Regions from separate parts of the Metaplanococcus flavidus genome, predicted to be linked through region 3. Evidence: a T-box and tRNA genes for the amino acid it is inferred to sense, from the RefSeq annotation. Region 3 holds a T-box; the other regions hold tRNA genes.
What was found. The T-box of region 3 lies ahead of argS (arginine--tRNA ligase). A T-box ahead of a tRNA ligase gene usually reads a tRNA of that ligase, here a tRNA-Arg.
Positions count from the first base shown of each region.

Region 1: it has a tRNA-Arg gene. The T-box ahead of argS (arginine--tRNA ligase) is inferred to sense a tRNA for this amino acid. The anticodon was not compared.
Region 2: it has a tRNA-Arg gene. The T-box ahead of argS (arginine--tRNA ligase) is inferred to sense a tRNA for this amino acid. The anticodon was not compared.

Region 1 covers NZ_JBHTKI010000018.1:29,646-35,605, forward strand. The annotation lists gene whiA (DNA-binding protein WhiA) at 1-561, shown strand, start outside; gene ACFQ1X_RS11805 (HPr family phosphocarrier protein) at 617-874, shown strand; gene clpP (ATP-dependent Clp endopeptidase proteolytic subunit ClpP) at 1,047-1,658, opposite strand; tRNA gene ACFQ1X_RS11815 (tRNA-Arg) at 1,827-1,898, shown strand; gene ACFQ1X_RS11820 (glutaredoxin family protein) at 2,341-2,571, shown strand; gene ACFQ1X_RS11825 (sugar-binding transcriptional regulator) at 2,680-3,723, shown strand; gene gap (type I glyceraldehyde-3-phosphate dehydrogenase) at 3,725-4,732, shown strand; gene ACFQ1X_RS11835 (phosphoglycerate kinase) at 4,844-5,960, shown strand, end outside.
Region 2 covers NZ_JBHTKI010000006.1:158,280-164,239, reverse strand. The annotation lists gene ACFQ1X_RS03405 (tetratricopeptide repeat protein) at 1-508, opposite strand, end outside; gene ACFQ1X_RS03400 (YdcF family protein) at 710-1,303, opposite strand; gene ACFQ1X_RS03395 (PhzF family phenazine biosynthesis protein) at 1,553-2,470, opposite strand; tRNA gene ACFQ1X_RS03390 (tRNA-Arg) at 2,698-2,771, opposite strand; gene ACFQ1X_RS03385 (XTP/dITP diphosphatase) at 3,261-3,860, opposite strand; gene rph (ribonuclease PH) at 3,857-4,606, opposite strand; gene racE (glutamate racemase) at 4,683-5,492, opposite strand; gene ACFQ1X_RS03370 (MarR family winged helix-turn-helix transcriptional regulator) at 5,503-5,955, opposite strand.
Region 3 covers NZ_JBHTKI010000008.1:254,408-260,367, forward strand. The annotation lists gene ACFQ1X_RS06225 (transporter substrate-binding domain-containing protein) at 1-469, shown strand, start outside; gene ACFQ1X_RS06230 (amino acid ABC transporter permease) at 495-1,172, shown strand; gene ACFQ1X_RS06235 (VOC family protein) at 1,705-2,136, opposite strand; gene argS (arginine--tRNA ligase) at 2,215-3,906, opposite strand; T-box leader at 3,961-4,168, opposite strand; gene ACFQ1X_RS06245 (TIGR04104 family putative zinc finger protein) at 4,184-4,498, opposite strand; gene ACFQ1X_RS06250 (D-serine ammonia-lyase) at 4,537-5,868, opposite strand.

The DNA of each region.
Region 1 (5,960 bases), on a different contig from region 3:
GGGGCGTTCCTGGCTGGAGGATCCGTCAATAACCCGGAAACTTCATCGTATCACCTCGAAGTTTATTCTTCAGACCGTGATCACGCGGATTCACTGACTGAACTCATGAACCATTTTCATCTGAACAGTAAAACAATCGAGCGTAAAAAAGGCTTTGTCACTTATTTGAAAGAGGCGGAAAAAATTTCCGACTTTCTGAGCATCGCCGGCGCGCATTCTGCATTATTGAAATTCGAAGATGTGCGGATCATCCGGGATATGCGGAATTCAGTAAACCGGCTCGTCAATTGCGAAACCGCCAATCTCAATAAAACGATTGATGCGGCGCTGCGGCAAGTGGAAAATATCCGCTTTATCGATTCCGTTATAGGAGTGGAACAGCTGCCGGATCGCCTGCGTGAAATTGCCAGGCTGCGCGTCGAGTTTCAGGATGTTACACTGAAGGAGCTCGGTGAAATGGTGTCAACTGGAAAAGTCAGCAAATCCGGGGTCAATCACCGCCTTCGGAAGATTGACGAAATCGCTGAATCATTAAGAAAAGGCGAAACGATCGGCGGTTAAAAGCCGCGGTTCTTTCATATATATTAGTCTAGTCAATTTTCTGAGGAGGATATGCATGGTTGAAAAACAAGTGAATGTTCAATTGAAATCAGGCTTACAAGCAAGGCAAGCCGCTTTATTCGTACAAGAAGCAAACAGATATAATTCGGATGTCTACCTCGAAAAAGAGGAAAAGAAAGTCAATGCGAAAAGCATTATGGGCATCATGAGCCTGGCCATCGGAAAAGGCACATCAGTTATCATTTCAGCAGACGGATCCGACGAGGACTCCGCTGTCGAAGCCTTATCAGCATTGATCGAAAAAGAAGCATAAGAAAACCCCGCAGCTCAAATGAGCTGCGGGGTTATTTTTTGATTCTACTGTCCAGACTTCAGCGGCCCAGCTCTTCGGGTCATAAGTCACTCTGGCTGTGCGGCTGGAAAGATGCCGCTTCGCCAGATCGCCTTATGCCCGTCAGAGCTGAACGGGCGCTTTCGCTTTTCTCTTAGATATCTTCCTTCTCATGTTGCGGCAATTTGCTGCGCGTGATGATCTGGTCGATCAAGCCGTATTCCAATGCACGTTCCGCTGTCATAAAGTTGTCGCGGTCTGTATCTTTCGAAACGACCTCGAGCGTCTGTCCTGTGCGATCAGCTAAAATCTGGTTTAATTTCTCACGCAAGAACAAGATCCGTTTCGCGGCAATCTCAATTTCAGTAGCCTGGCCCTGTGCACCGCCAAGTGGCTGGTGAATCATGACTTCAGCGTTCGGAAGCGCGTAACGTTTGCCTTTTGTGCCGGCTGCCAACAGGAATGCTCCCATTGAAGCGGCCATACCGATGCAGATTGTCTGAACATCCGGACGGATGAATTGCATCGTATCGTAAATTGCCATACCGGCTGTGATGCTGCCGCCTGGGCTGTTAATATAGATGGAAATATCTTTTTCAGGATCTTCCGCTTCGAGGAATAGAAGCTGTGCAACGATGGAGTTTGCCACGTTATCGTCGATACCGCTTCCAAGCATGATGACACGGTCTTTCAAAAGACGCGAGTAAATATCATAGGCACGCTCGCCTCGGCTCGTCTGTTCAATTACTGTTGGAATTAAATTCATAGAAAATCCTCCTTGTGTAAGTGATAAGATTCCATACTGAAATACGTTTCAGCTGTAATAATATCATACACATCATGGTCAATGAAGGTCAAATCTAACGAATTAAAAAAATCAACTTGATATGCGCCGCCATTTTTTGTATACTTGTAAAGTCGCTAAGATAGAAACGCCCTCGTAGTGTAATGGATAACACCCAAGATTCCGATTCTTGTAATGGGGGTTCGATCCCCTCCGAGGGCATATGCCACCAACCCGCTTTGCCATTTCATGGCGGAGCGGGTTTTTTATTACAATTTGATTTATAGATTAGGACAATCGATATTCCGCAAAACAGCTTCGAAGACATTAGCCGATGCTTGCGAGGCTAAGTCTTTGCGACGAAGCAGCGCAGCGATGCAGGAGCACGGTTTTTACGGCTTGATAAATTAGTGTACCAATCGAGTGGATCTCGCACTTCGTCGAAACGACGTTGGAAAGCCAACGCCGCTTCTGCTCCCCTGGGCGTCTTCGCTGTTTTGCTCCATATCTAGGTTATTCTCTCAGCGCCGGCGCGCCTCAGGATGGAGCGGAGCAATAAGACGAGTGGTCTTCTCGGCTTATTGCGGGAGCTTAGTCCAAAGCGCCGAAGCGAAATATCAAATACTACAAACTATATGTAAAACAATAAGAAAGAAGGCTACCCATGCTGACACTTTACACACGACCGAATTGCCCGTTATGCGAAGAAGCAAAATTGATGCTGAATCTTGTGCAGGAGGATTTTCCGGTGGAGTATACAGAAGTTAATATAGAAGAAGACCATATCATCCATGAGAAATACATGCTGATGATTCCTGTCCTGGAGCAGGAAGGCAGGGTCCTGTTATATGGCAATATCGGTTATGCCGATCTTTTGGAAGCGTTGAAATTCTAACGCTTCTTTTTTATTGCATTACTCTTAATTATTAGGTAGAATGAATTTAGTGGGACAGAAAAATAACTAGTGGGATAAATTTTGCCCAGCTGGAAACGGAGTGAATTTATGGATGCATTATCTTCAGCGCAGAATAAGCTGCTGCCGGAAATGTCCGAACTCCTGAAAAAACGTTACCAGATCCTGCAGGCAATCAACCAGGAACAACCGGTCGGCCGGAGGACATTAAGTGAACACTCCGGGATGACAGAACGCGATATTCGAAAAGAAACAGATCTTTTACGCAAGCAGCAATTGATTGAGATGAAAACTGCCGGCATGGTGATTACCAAGCAGGGGGAAGAAGTACTCAATTCATTAAAATCCTTCATGCACAAATTGACAGGGATTGCCGATCTTGCAGATTGCTTGAAACAACAATTGGGAATTTTGGATGTGGTGTTGGTTCCTCTCGATTCGGATAAAGCGATCTCCGTGAAAAACCAGATTGGAAAAGAGGCTGCACGGCTTCTTGAGCAGCACTTTGCTGCTCAGCCAAATGTCGCAGTGACCGGGGGCAGTACAATGGCTGCAATTGCCAAAGAACTGAAGGGTGAAAAAACCTACCCGGCATTGAGATTCATTGCAGCGCGTGGTGGTCTTGGAGAAGATGTTTTGCACCAGGCGAATACCATTGCCTCAGCTTTTGCAGGAAAAACCGGTGGATCATTCAAGACGCTTTATCTGCCGGACCATTTAAGTGAAGAAGCCTATACCATGATGATGAAAGAGCCGCTCATCAGGGAAATGATGGATTTATATGAACAAACCGATTTGGTGGTCCATGGCATCGGCAACGCACAAGAGATGGCGGTACGGCGCCAATCGACTGCCGAGGAAGTCGAAAAGATCACTGAAGGCGGCGCTGTCAGTGAAGCATTCGGATACTATTTTGACGCAGAGGGCAATGTTGTTTACCGCATCCGTTCAGCGGGAATTCAGTTGGAGCAAGTGCAAAAAGCCCCGGCCATTATAGCAGTTGCCGGTGGACGTTCGAAGGCGATGGCAATTCTTTCTTATTTCAAAAATGCACCCAAGCACACAGTGCTGGTCACTGATGAAGGTGCAGCAAGAGAAATACTGGAACTTACAGAAAACTTAGGAGGAAATTAATATGACTTTAAAATTAGCGATTAACGGCTTTGGCCGTATTGGACGTATTGTGTACCGTGAATCATTGACAAACCCGGAAGTGGAAGTAGTGGCAGTAAACGATTTGACGGATGCGGCTATGCTTGCGCATCTATTGAAATATGATTCAATCCATGGAATTTTGGATGCTGACGTTTCATCTGAAGGCGACAATATTGTTGTAAACGGCAAATCAATCCGTGTATTTTCTGAAAAAGACCCCTCAAACCTTCCTTGGGGAGACCTTGGTGTTGATATCGTAGTCGAATCTACCGGTTTATTCACAGATACTCCTTCTGCTTCAAAACACATCGAAGCAGGCGCGAAAAAAGTCATCGTATCGGCTCCAGGTAAAAACGGAATGAAAACACTTGTAATGGGTGTTAACCATGATACGTATAACCCGGAAGAGCATGATGTCGTTTCCAACGCATCTTGTACGACGAACGGACTTGCAGGAATTTCGAAAGTATTGAATGACAAATTCGGCATCAAACATGCAATGATGACGACGATCCATTCTTATACCAACGACCAGATTCTTTTGGATTCACCTCATAAAGATTACCGCCGTGCACGTGCAGCTGCGGAATCAATGATTCCTACAACTACAGGAGCTGCAAAAGCAGTAACAAAAGTGTTGCCTGAACTCGAAGGCAGACTTGACGGAATGGCAATCCGCGTTCCGACATCGAATGTTTCTCTTATTGACTTAGTTGCTGAATTGGAAACAGAAACAACGGTTGAAGAAGTGAATGCTGCGCTGAAAGCAGCATCTGAAAACGAATTGAAAGGCTCTCTGGAATACAGCGACCTTCCATTAGTTTCAAAAGATTATAACGGCAACACAGCATCTTCAACTGTCGATGGATTGTCCACAATGGCACTTGGAGGAAACATGGTTAAAGTACTCGCTTGGTATGATAACGAATCAGGTTACTCAGGCCGTTGCATCGACTTGGCTTTGCATATGCACAGCAAAGGGCTTTAATCCCAAAATCATAGCTTAATTACCGGTGAACCTCTATAATAAAAGAGGGTATAAGGGGTGGGGAATTTACCCCACTCCTTATTTTTTTGAATACAAATAGGAGGTATTTTCATGCTGCAGAAAATGACCATGAAAGATTTGGATTTGAAAGGAAAGCGCGTATTTTGCCGAGTCGATTTCAACGTACCGATGAAGGATGGGGCAGTGACGGATGATACACGGATCCGTGCAGCTGTTCCGACTATTGAGTATTTGATCGACAATGGGGCAAAAGTGATATTGGCGAGCCATTTGGGGCGCCCAAAAGGTGAGGTCAATGAAGAAATGAGGCTTGCTGCGGCAGGAGCCCGTTTAAGCGAATTGCTACATAAAGAAGTGAAAAGCCTCCAGGAATCAGTCGGCGAAACGGTGGAAAATGAAATTGCCGGCTTGCACGAAGGTGGCGTTTTGCTTCTTGAAAACGTCCGATTCCATGCCGGTGAAGAAAAAAATGATGAAGAACTGGCTAAATCGTTCGCTGGACTTGCAGACGTCTTCGTCAATGACGCTTTTGGAGCGGCGCACCGCGCACATGCTTCTACTGCAGGCATTGCGAAACATCTGCCAGCTGTTTCCGGACTGCTTCTCGAGAAAGAGCTGGATGTTCTAGGAAAAGCATTGTCCCAACCAGAACGTCCATTTACCGCTATCATCGGCGGGGCGAAAGTCAAAGATAAAATCGGCGTCATCGACCACTTGCTGGATAAAGTCGACAATTTATTAATCGGCGGGGGTTTGTCCTATACATTCCTTAAAGCACAGGGTCATGAAATAGGCAACTCTCTCGTAGAGGAAGATAAATTGGAACTGGCAAGAACGTTCCTTAAAAAAGCGGAAGAAAAAGGCGTAAAATTTTATCTGCCAGTCGATGCAACGGTTGCCAGTGAGTTTTCAAAAGACGCAGAAACAAAACATGTGAAAATCGAAGAAATTCCAGCTGATTGGATGGGGCTGGACATCGGACCTGAAACGGCGGATTTGTATCGGGACGTCATCAAAAATTCAAAACTGATCATCTGGAACGGACCAATGGGTGTCTTCGAAATGGAGCCATTTGCAAATGGTACGCGCTCAGTCGCACAGTCTATGGCAGAAACTGAAGGCTATACGGTCATCGGTGGAGGAGATTCAGCTGCGGCAGTGGAAAAATTCGAGGTCGCGGACAAAATGGATCATATTTCAACAGGCG
Region 2 (5,960 bases), on a different contig from region 3:
CTTTCCGCTCCTGTTCGTAAGCGTTCATTGCCTGAAAAGCTTCCGGTGTGAATTGTTCGGCATCGATTTTCTCCACCGATTTTGAGGCAATGCGTTCATTCAGATCCCGCAGCAGATGAAATTGCTCCAGCCGCTCTTCCGGCAAAACCTTCTCATCAATCAGCGCCTCGATGACACGCTCCGCTTCTTCAAATTCACGCACTTGCATAAGGATGCTTATGTATAATTCCATTGTTTCCAGATAGTGAATCGGTCCCACATTCAACAGTTCACGGCACACTTCCAGCGCTTCGTCGTAATCACCCAATTCATAAAGGCAATAGGAATAAGCCCCCAGAGCTGCGGGATGTTCGGGCTCATAGGTAAGCACCTGATAAAGGCCGTCCCTGGCTTCTTCGTAACGCTCCTCTTTCAGGAGCGTCATCCCTTCCGTCAGCAGGCGGTTGATCGTTGTCGGAAAAACCACTACATTGCCTTTACGTTTTAAATCTCTGTATTTTTTCCGCATTCAACCACCTCTTTCCATAAGTTAATGTCTTTACATTACCAGCATTTCCTTTATAAATAAATCTAAACCCTCTTACCCGGTTCCTGTCCTGCAATCCTTGGCAGATGGAGGGTTTGCTTAATCTTTATAATAACACTTTAAAGGTTAAGGTGATGTAAATAAAAATCCCTTCCTGAAAGGAAGAGATTCTCATAAAACTGTTCAGTCACCGATCGACAGCCCGTAGGCGACGTATGCACCGATTTCCCGGCAAAAAAACGGGATGATTGTGGCAGCCGAATTGTATTCAGAGCTCGTAGTTGGAGATGAATAGGCTTCAAAGCCCGTGTCCTCTGCCATCTGCAGCGCGCGTTTCATATGTAGAGGATCACTGACGACCAGAAAATTTGCCAGCTCATGCAATTCTGCGATTTCAGAAACATAGCGGAAGTTTTCAATCGTTACCAGTGAGCGGTCTTCGGTTAAAATGTCCTCAAGCGGTATCCCTTGGGATATCGCATAAGCTTTCGAAACGGCGGCTTCAGCGAGCTCTGAGCCATTTGTTTTGCCACCGGTAAAAATGATCTTTTCGACGTAATCGTTTTCGTAAAGCCAAATCGAGTGGTTAATTCTTTCGCGGAGTACTGGAGACGGCTCATCGCCCCACACGGCCGTGCCAAGCACAATGGCCGCATCCGCCTTCACCAATTCAGTCGTTTTGGCGTAAGTCCAAATATCGTAAGCGGCAGAGCCGCTGTATCCAACAAGCATAATCAAAGCAGCCAATAGAATCTTAACAGGAAGTTTAGTCAGCAATACCCGTTCATCCTTCTTTCTGTGATGTTGCCCGGCAAAATCTTATGAATTTTTTTCAGGCCTTTGAACAGTTTAGCAAACTCCCATAGACTTTTGGAAGGGATTTTCAGGAAATAAATTATTGATTTTTGAGGGCTGTTCACTTTGTCTCCATACAATTATATGAGCCTTCCGACCGAAACTTCGGCTGGAAGGCTCCTTCTATAATTTAATTGGAACACCTGACCGGCGACTTGGAAGGGCGTTTCTCTAGATAAACAACTGTCCTTTGCCGATGATGACAGAACTGCCGCCGATTTTCACTTCTCTAATGCCGCCGCTGCGACCCGTTACAGTGATATCGATTTCGCTGGGCCGTCCCATTTCATAACCCTGTTCACTTCGGATGGCATAAACTTCGTTATCACTCCTCGGCAGCAATTGGTGTTCGACCAAATAGGCGCCGAGCGGACCGCTTGCTGCGCCGGTTGCGGGATCTTCCGCAATCCCCATTGCGGGTGCGAACATTCTTGCGTGTACCGCAGCGTCAGCATCTTCTGTTTCTGTCGTAAATGTGAAGATGTGCTGAATCCCCGCGTTTTCGCTGAAATGCTGCTCCCATACATCCTGCCGAAAATGAATTCGCTGAATCGCCTGGAGTGAACGCAACGGGATGAACAGAAAAGCCACACCGGAAGAAACAGTCTGTACCGGATAATCCGAAAACAGATCATCTTCTGATAAAGACAGCAGTTCCGCAGCAAGCTTGCGATTTTCAAACACTTCACTGAAGACGGGCAGCGGCTGTTCCATTTCAACTTTAATAATCTGCCCTTCCTCCTTATGGACAACTACAGGAATTTCTCCTATTTCCTCTTCAAACACCATCTCGTTTTGTCCTTCCTCAGTTGGCATTGCATCGGAAGCAGCCAAAACATAAGCTGCTCCAATAGTAGGGTGTCCAGCCATTGGAAGCTCCATTTGCGGAGTGAAGATTCGCAGCTTTCTGGCATTCCAGCCTACAGCCGATGGAAATACAAAGACTGTTTCAGAAAGATTCAGTTCCCTCGCAATCTTTTGCATCATTTCTCCGGTTAAATCGTCTCTTCCTTCCACGACTGCCAGCTGATTGCCGCCAAAAGGCTCTTCAGTAAATACGTCCGCCAATGTGTATTCCAATGGTTTCATCGTCATTCTCCTTACTTTCTGGTTTTTTTAAGGCAAGCTGATAGCAGCACTTTTTTGTTGCGCCAATGTGAATGAAACAAAACTTTATTTAATTTGTACTTCACTGATGAATCTTTTAATATCTTTCGTTAACTATACCACTTCAGGATTCCCATCTTTATAAAGGATGCATTATTTGAATGCAAAAAAGCAGCCTCTGTAAAAGAGGCTGCTTTAGCGCATAATTACGTCCCAGGAGCGATTCGAACGCCCGACCGACGCCTTAGAAGGGCGTTGCTCTATCCAGCTGAGCTACTGGGACATGGCTTTCTGCTCAATGCAAACTGAACTGTTGTCAGCTCGTTTTGCATTCTATTTCGAAAGACAATTTTAATTATAGAAATCTTTCAAGAAAAAGTCAATGCTATTTTAAAAAAACATTAAAGAACGGTTTATATAAGTTGAAGTAAAGGATTATATTTTCATTATGCTTCGGACAAGGGCAAAGATTATGCTCCTGCGCAAGCTAGTCGCAAAGACCACTCGTCCGGCGTTGCCACGCCTGCGCTTAATGAATTCTCTAGAGATATGGAGCAAAACAGCGCAGACGCCTTAAACACAGGGTTAAATAAGCATGCTCCTGTCTCTGCATCGCTGCGCTAGCTTCGAGACATGAAAGAGCGTTGCATCGCTTCGCTGCTTCGTCGCAAAGACTTGACCTCGCAAGCTTCGGCCAATGTCTTAGCAAGCTGTTTTGCGGAATATCGGCTACTAAAAATTATTAGTTCAACTTATATGCCTCGGTCAGTGTTCAATTACCAGACAAGCCCGGCATCGTTTTCCCTAATTCGCGAATAGCATTACCCCGATGGGAAACGGATGCTTTTTCTTCAGGTTCCATTTCAGCCATCGTTTTTTCGAATTCAGGAACGTAAAAAATCGGATCATAGCCGAAGCCTTTATCACCTTTCCGTTCATCGGTGATCAGGCCTTCACATGTACCTTCGAAGATGATTGTCTCCTGGCCAGGAGATGCCAAAGCCAGTACACAGCGGAAACGCGCTGTTTTTTCATCATCGGGAACCTGGACCATTTTCTGCAGCACTTTGTCGATATTCGACTCGTCGTTCTTTTCATCTCCCGAATAACGTGCAGAATAGACACCCGGCTCTCCGTCAAGCGCTTCGATTTCAAGGCCGCTGTCATCCGCGATAACGGTCGCCTGCAGCTCCTGTGCGATTGCTTCCGCTTTCAGGATCGCATTCGCTTCGAATGTCTCCCCTGTTTCTTCCACATCGATATGCGGTGCCACATCATGCAAAGTCAAAACCTTATAGCCCATCGGCTCGAGCAATGCTTCAAAATCCTTTGCCTTGCCTTTATTTTTTGTCGCAATGATTATTTCTTTCATAATTCCGACCTCGTCTCTTCTCCGATTCGCGCTGCAGCTTCGCCCAAGATTTCTTTCTGCATTTCGATCAGGCGGCGGATGCCCGTTTCTCCAAGATCGAGCATTTCATTCAATTGAACTCTTGTAAATGTCGATTCTTCACCCGTGCCCTGCAATTCGACAAAATTGCCCTTGCCGGTCATGACGAGGTTCATATCGACTTCAGCCGTCGAGTCTTCGAGATAATCCAAATCAAGGATAGCGCCATTGTCTTTCGTCATGCCTACGCTCGTAGCAGCCAGATAATCCGTTACCGGGAAAGCTGTGAGCTCCAGTTCACTGACGGCCATCACCATTGCCACAAACGCGCCGGTGATTGATGCTGTCCGGGTACCGCCGTCTGCCTGAATGACGTCACAATCGAGCCACAGAGTGCGTTCACCCAGCTTTTCAAGGTCCACAACAGCGCGCAGTGCACGGCCGATGAGGCGTTGGATTTCCATCGTGCGGCCACCGATTTTACCTGCAGAAGCCTCACGGCGATTGCGGCTTCCTGTAGCGCGTGGAAGCATGGAATATTCAGCCGTAATCCAGCCCTTCCCCTGGCCTCTCAGAAACCCTGGCACCTTTTCTTCTATCGTTGCGGTACAAATCACTTTTGTTTGGCCGACCGTAATCAGGACGGAGCCTTCCGGATGAATCAAAAATTCGGTTTGCATTTTTACAGGACGCAGTTCGTCCGCTTTTCTTTGGTCTGCTCTAGTCATGGATATCCTCCTTATATTTACTCGATTAGCGTACCATATTTTAATGAAGGCGACAAAAAACCTGACAGCAGCGCCATCAGGTTTTGGGGAATTTTATGGAATGAATGACAGGCTTGTCGATTTCCAGCCATTTTTTTATTATCGTCTGAAAAATCGCGGTTGATCCTGAGGTATAGAACTCGTGAACCGGCTTGCTTTTCGCATCAGCCAGCATATTCCGAAAGCGCAAATGATTTTCAACGTCTTTTGCCGTTTCCGAAGCGGACGAAAGGACGGTCACCGAAGGTCCGAATTTTTCTTCAATGAAACCTTGCAGAAGCGGATAATGTGTACAGCCAAGAATCGCGGTATCAAACGATTTATAATTTAACTCCGCTAACGTTTCCCGCACCATCTTCCGGGCGAAATCGCCTTCGTACTCATCACTTTCCACCAGAGGAACGAATTTCGGGCAAGCAAGCTGCACTATATGGCAGGCAGACATCAATGACTTTAACGCATCCTCATACGCACCGCTTCTGACCGTCCCATCCGTTCCAAGGACGGCGATTTCCTTTGTCAGGGAAACTTTCATCGCTGCCCGCGCCCCGGGAAAAATGACACCGATCACAGGGATCGGCAATTTTCGCTGGAGGGAATCGAGCGCTGCCGCCGTAGCGGTATTGCAGGCGATCACCAATACTTTGATGTTTTTTTTCATCAGCGCCCGCGCCATCTGCCAGGTATATTTCCTGACTTCCGACTGCGGCCGCGGTCCATATGGACACCTCGCATTGTCTCCGATATAAAGTACTTTTTCATTTGGCAGGAGCCGCATAATCTCTTTCGCTACCGTCAGTCCTCCGACTCCGGAATCGATTACTCCGATTGGCGCATTTGCTAGCATTGTTCCGCCCCTATTTCATGTTTGTGTGCAACTTCTCCAGTAAAAAAGAAAATTGCTCCACTTCATCTTCGTTGAATTCCTTCAGTACATTCTGCAAATAATCCTGCCGTTTGTGGATTACTTCTTCAATAATCCGTTCGCCTTCCTTCAGAAGCTTGATGCGAACAACACGGCGGTCCTGCTCTTCACGTATACGGACAACCAGTTCATTCTTTTCCATGCGGTCTACAAGATCCGTTGTCGTGCTGAAGGCAAGATACATTTTGTTCGACAGATCGCCGATCGTCATATCGCCATGTTCGAACAGCCACTGCAGCGCAATGAATTGCGGTGGCGTTATTGTATAGGAATTGAGAATTTCACGGCCTTTTTGCTTGATAATACCGGAAATATAACGCAATTCCTTTTCCATAAACGCTACCCGATCCCTGTCATGGGTCAGGTCATTTAAATTTTCAGTCATAATTA
Region 3 (5,960 bases):
CTCTACACCTATTAAGCATTCTTATGGAACAGCAGTTGTCCGTGAAGACGATCTTTCCGGAATTTCATCACTTGAAGATCTTGAAGGCAAAAAAGCGGCCGGCGCTTCAACTTCCATCTATATGCAGATTGCACGTGAATATGGGGCTGAAGAAGTAACTTATGATAATGCATCCAATGAAGTGTATTTGCGGGATGTATCAATTGGCCGTACTGATGTCATATTGAATGATTATTACCTGTCCACTTTCGGCGTAGCGGCGTTCCCGGATATGAATATCACGATTCACCCGGATATCAAATATGCTCCATCTGAAGTTGGTCTTGTAATGAATGAAGACAACGAAGAATTGGCTGAAAATGTTAATCGAGTGTTGGAAGAAATGCTTGAAGACGGCACGATCACTGAAATCTCCGAAGAATTCTTCGGTGGTGCAGATGTATCTGAGAAGCCGGATATAGAGGAATAAAACCAAAGAAAAATGGAGGGATTCGATGAATGAAATTGAATGGGGATTGCTGTTCGATCCGGTTTTGGCGATCGAATCCCTCCCCTATGTGCTGGAAGGCATCTGGTATACACTGCTGATATCTATGGTCAGCATGCTTTGCGGATTGGTAATCGGATTTTTCCTGGCACTTGCCCGGACTTCTCCTAGAAAAATTATGCAATGGCCCGCAAGGCTCTACATATCCTTCATGCGCGGTGTGCCGATTCTGGTCATCCTGTTCCTGCTGTATTTTGCAATGCCGGTCATCGGCATTGAATTTACAGCTGTCCAGGCAGCTTTGATCGGCTTCAGCATCAACTCCGCTGCCTATATCGCGGAAGTGTTCAGGTCTTCCCTCGCTTCCGTTGATAAAGGCCAATGGGAATCATCTACTGCGCTCGGCCTGACCTATTGGCAGGCGATGCGCCGCATCATCCTGCCGCAGTCAGTGCGGATCGCGGTGCCACCGCTGTCGAACGTTTACCTCGATCTCATCAAAGCCTCTTCACTTGCCGCGATGATTACGGTCCCGGAAATTTTCCAGAAAGCCCGTATTGTGGGAGCACGCGAATACGATCTGCTGACATTGTTGATTTTGGTGGCGCTGATCTATTGGGCGATTTGTTCGGTCATGACAGTGCTTCAGAATTACCTGGAGAAACGTTATGCGGAGTATTTATAGAATAGCAGTTATATCGGAGGCCATGGAAACTCGTGGCCTCCTTTTTTTACGATTAATTATGCCAGGAAATTCGGTTTCATCTTAATAAATCCAGGATATTTAACGTGTGATGAACCTAAAGGGTACATTCTGCTTTATCAGCGGTTTTTTATTGTTTATCAGCGATTTTCTTCGGTTTATCAGCGATTTTAAGGCTTTTATAGAAAACAACCTGAGATATGGAGCAAAACAGCGAAGACTCCCAGAGGAGCCGGCGGATGCCGACGAAGTGCAAGATCCACTCGGTTGATACACTTAACTTAGCCAGTTATAAACCCGTTCTCCTGTCTCTGTCTCTGTCCCTGCATCGCTGCGCTAGCTTCGGGACATGGAAGAGCGTTGCATCGCTGCGCTGCTTCGTCGCAAAGACTCAGCCACGCAAACGTCGGCTAATGTCTTCGAATCTGTTTTGCGGAATATCGATTACAATTTTTTCTTTCTCAACAAGCTAAAAAAGGACAGGCATGTTTGCCTGTCCTTTCAAAATGCCTTTTCAAGCATAAAAATCCTCGTCTCTGTCATCATCATCTTCCGGCATATACATTACTTCCCACAAATGTCCATCGATATCTTCAAAACTCCAGCCGTACATGAATTCATTGTCCATTTTGTCATTTGATACAGTGCCGCCTGCAGACAAAGCGTCATTGACCAATTCGTCTACTCCAGCTCGGCTGTCTGTGCTGATTGAAATAATCACTTCCGTGCTGGTGCGGGGATCGGCCAATTGCTTTTTGGAAAATGTCTTAAAAAACTCTTCCACTAGCAGCATCACAAACATATTCGGGCCGACAATCAGGCAGGCGGCATTCTTGTCTGTCATCTGTTCATTAAATTCAAATCCTATGTCACTGAAAAAAGTCATTGATTTGTCCAGGTCTTTTACCGGGAGATTCACAAAAAGATGCTTAGATTGGATAGCCATGGGTTTCTCCTTTCATTTTTTACGGTTGCCTATACTATTCGGGGGAAACTGGAACAGTCCTGCAAGCAGCTGAGAATTTTACATTTCGGACGGCGTATTTACCCCGAGCAAGCGAAGGCTTTCTTTCAACACTATGGTGACAGAGAACACCAAAGCCAGCCTTCCTTCTTTCTGAATGTCGTCTTCCAACACTTTTACCTGACTATAATATCTATTAAAATCCTGTGCCAGGCTTATAGCATACTTCGCAATGACAGATGGCTCTTTTTGTTCGTAGCTTCTTTTGATCGTATCCTGAAAATTCATCAATTGTTTGATGATTTCCCAGCTGTAGCTGTCGTTCAAGCCGGTTGGCATAAGCTTGTCGGCAGCAATGCCGGATTTTCTTAGAATCGAACAGCCTCTGGCATGCGTATATTGTACATAAGGTCCCGTTGCACCCTCAAAGCGCAGCATATCCTCCAGCGAGAACTCCACATTATTCATGCGTTCATTTTTTAGATCATGAAAAATCACTGCCCCCACTCCGACCATTTTCGCGGTTTCGGCTTTATTCGCCAATGTCGGATTTCGCTCTTCTATATTTTTCTCCGCGAGTTCCATCGCCTCTTTTAATACTTTATCCAACAGGACCACTTTGCCTTTTCGGGTCGACATCTTTTTGCCATCCTTCAGGATAAATCCGAAAGGGATGTGTGCCATATCATCTGCCCAGCCGAATCCCATCTTTTTCAACCCCAGCTTCAATTGCTTAAAGTGAAGCGTCTGTTCCTGCCCCACCACATAAAGAGATTCGGCAAATTGATAATTCTCTTTTCTGTAAAAAGCCGCTGTCAGGTCTCTCGTGCCGTAAAGCGTCGCTCCGTCACTTTTTCTGATCAGAAATGGCGGCAACCCTTCTTGTGATAAATCGATCACTTCCGCACCCTGAGATTCTGCCAGCAAGTCTCTGTCTTTCAACAGCTCGATAGTAGCAGCCATCTTATCATTGTAAAAAGCTTCGCCTGCCAAAGAATCGAACTCCACTTCCAACAACTCATAAATTTTCCCGAATTCCTTCAGCGACTCATCCTTGAACCATCTCCACAGCGCCTCCGCTTCACTGTCGCCGTCCTCCAATTTTTTGAACCACAGTCTGGCTTCATCTTCCAAAGCGGAATCCTTTTCAGCTTCTTCATGAAATTTAATATATAAAGTCAATAATTCGGGAATCGGATCCTGTTTCATCAAATCTTCCTGTCCCCATTTTTTATAGGCGACGATCAATTTGCCAAACTGGGTTCCCCAATCGCCCAGGTGATTGATTTTCACTGCCTTGTATCCAACTTTTTCAACAATTTTAGCCAATGAATTGCCGATGACTGTCGATCTTAGATGGCCCATTGAAAATGGTTTCGCAATATTCGGGGAAGAAAAGTCGATGGTGATATTTTTGCCTTGTCCAATATTGCCATTTCCGAATCCCCCTCTTTCAACCAGAATTTGATTCAGGACCTGTTCGCTGACATGAGATTTATTCAGGAAGCAGTTGACGTATGGCCCTTCCGCAACCACTCCTTCAAAAAAAGGATGCGATAGTTGTTCCGCCAGCCTCTCTGCAATTTTATACGGGGCTTGTTTCTCAATCTTCGCCAGTGTAAAACAGGGAAATGCCAAATCTCCCTGGTTGTCGAACCTCGGTTTTTCCACAAGCGCCATGACCGCTTCCACTGTCATGGCGTCTTCCAAAATGTTTGAAATTTCCTCTGCAAATATTCTTTTATAGTCCATAATCTTTCTCCCCCTTTTTCCTGAAAACCTAAAAAAATCCCGTCTCTAAAATTAATTAGAGACGGGATTTCCCGCGGTACCACTCTGATTGCCCGAATTCCGGGCCGGCTTATAAACGATAACGGCGTCAGCCGACATACCCTACTCAAAGTTCAGGCAGTTTCTCAGATATGCGTTTCAGATTACGCCGGCCGCCGGGCTCACACCTTCCCCGGTTCGCTTGGACCATACGCATTCCTACTCTTATCTTCCCAGAATTTTATGTATTTTTACTATCTTAGCGATTTCCATTATTTGTGTCAACTTCTATTTTCTTTTTCTCATACTTCATGATAAAAGGAAGAATAACTGAAATAACTGCAATCACCGAAACAATTGGAATTAAAATTTCTGACAGCTCCAGTTCCTGCATGAAAATAAAAATATAAATAACCGGCACCAGCAGCAATAATGTCGCCAACAATCGTGACGTGTTGGCAACATTATACTCGGTTCCGCAATTCCGGCACTTTACCGGCTGAAAAGCGAGCCATAGCGATAGAAAAAACTGGCTCCACTTGAATGGTTGTTGGCATTCTGTACATTTTTGCATCGATCCTGTCCTTTCACGTAACTGAAAACCTGTGTTTTTTATTCGAGTGCATTCCTGCCTCTTTGGTACATTTCCTGCATTTGTTCCTCTGGCACCAAAGCGCCCCCTGTCGACCAGGAGATATGCGTCGCCTTTTCTGCATCCAGTCCGCGTTCTGAAAAATACTGCGTTTTGCTGAGCTCGACCGGACCCAGTAGGGAGGATGCCGCAGATGGTTCGACAAAGATGCCATCGCCATCGGCCAAAATCGCCAATAAACGGAACAAGTCTTCGTCTTCCAATGTATAAATTCCGCTGATCAACTTTTCACTGATCGATGAGGCGAAACTTGAGGGCCTGCCAACTGCGAGCCCGTCGCCTTCGGTCAGATTGTCGATGCCGAAATCCTGGACGCAAACTTTCTCTTTCTCGCCGGTCATCAAACCGACCAGCACTGAAGGGGAATGGGTCGGTTCCACATAAAAGCAATGGACCGCATCCCCGTAAATCTGCTTTAACCCGAATGTTATGCCACCAGGTGAACCGCCCACGCCGCATGGCAAATAAACAACCAAAGGGTTGTCCGCATCCACTTGGATATTCAGTTCATCCAATTGTTTCTTCACGCGAAAGGCTGCTGTACTGTAGCCAAGGAAAAGGTGTTTGGAGTTCTCATCGTCGACAAAATAGGCTTTCGGATTTTCCTTGGTCTGCTGGCGGCCTTCCAGGATGGCTTCTCCAAAATCGCCTTCAAATTCATGGACGATGGCACCTTTTGCCCGCAGCAATTCCTTTTTCCATGCCTTTGCATCAGCTGACATATAAACCGATACCGAAAAGCCGAGTTTTGCACTGATAATGCCGATGCTGAGACCCAGATTGCCGGTAGACCCTACGCCTATTGAATACTGGCTGAAAAAATCTCTGAATTCATCGCTTGCAAATTTACTGTAGTTATCCTGTTTAGTGATCATGCCATTATCGATCGCCAATTGTTCCGCGTAATGGAGCACTTCGTAAAATCCTCCGCGTGCTTTGATTGATCCCGCTACCGCCAGTTCGTTGTCGCATTTCAAAAACAGTTTACCGGGGACTTTTACACCGTAAGTATTTTCCAATGATTTTTTAGTATTACCGATTTCTTTTAAAGGCGACTCGATGATCCCACCGGCAGCGGCTGTTTCCGGGAATGATGCTGCGAGAAACGGGGCGAATCGGTGCCATAAATTTTCAGCTTCCTGCATCTCTTCATAGCTTGCACGAAGCGTGCCGGCTTCTGATAGCGGCTGCAGTTTCGGATTAAGCCAGAATACCGGCTGAAAATCAGTGATTTTGGTTAATAACGGATATTTTTGTTGCCAATTTTTTATTTGCTGTTGTGAAAATGACACGCAAATCACCCTTTCTGCTGAATGGTTGCTCCTGATTCCATCATACATGAAAAAGTCGTTATTTTCAGTTTCCCGCAGCTTGTCAGATGAAT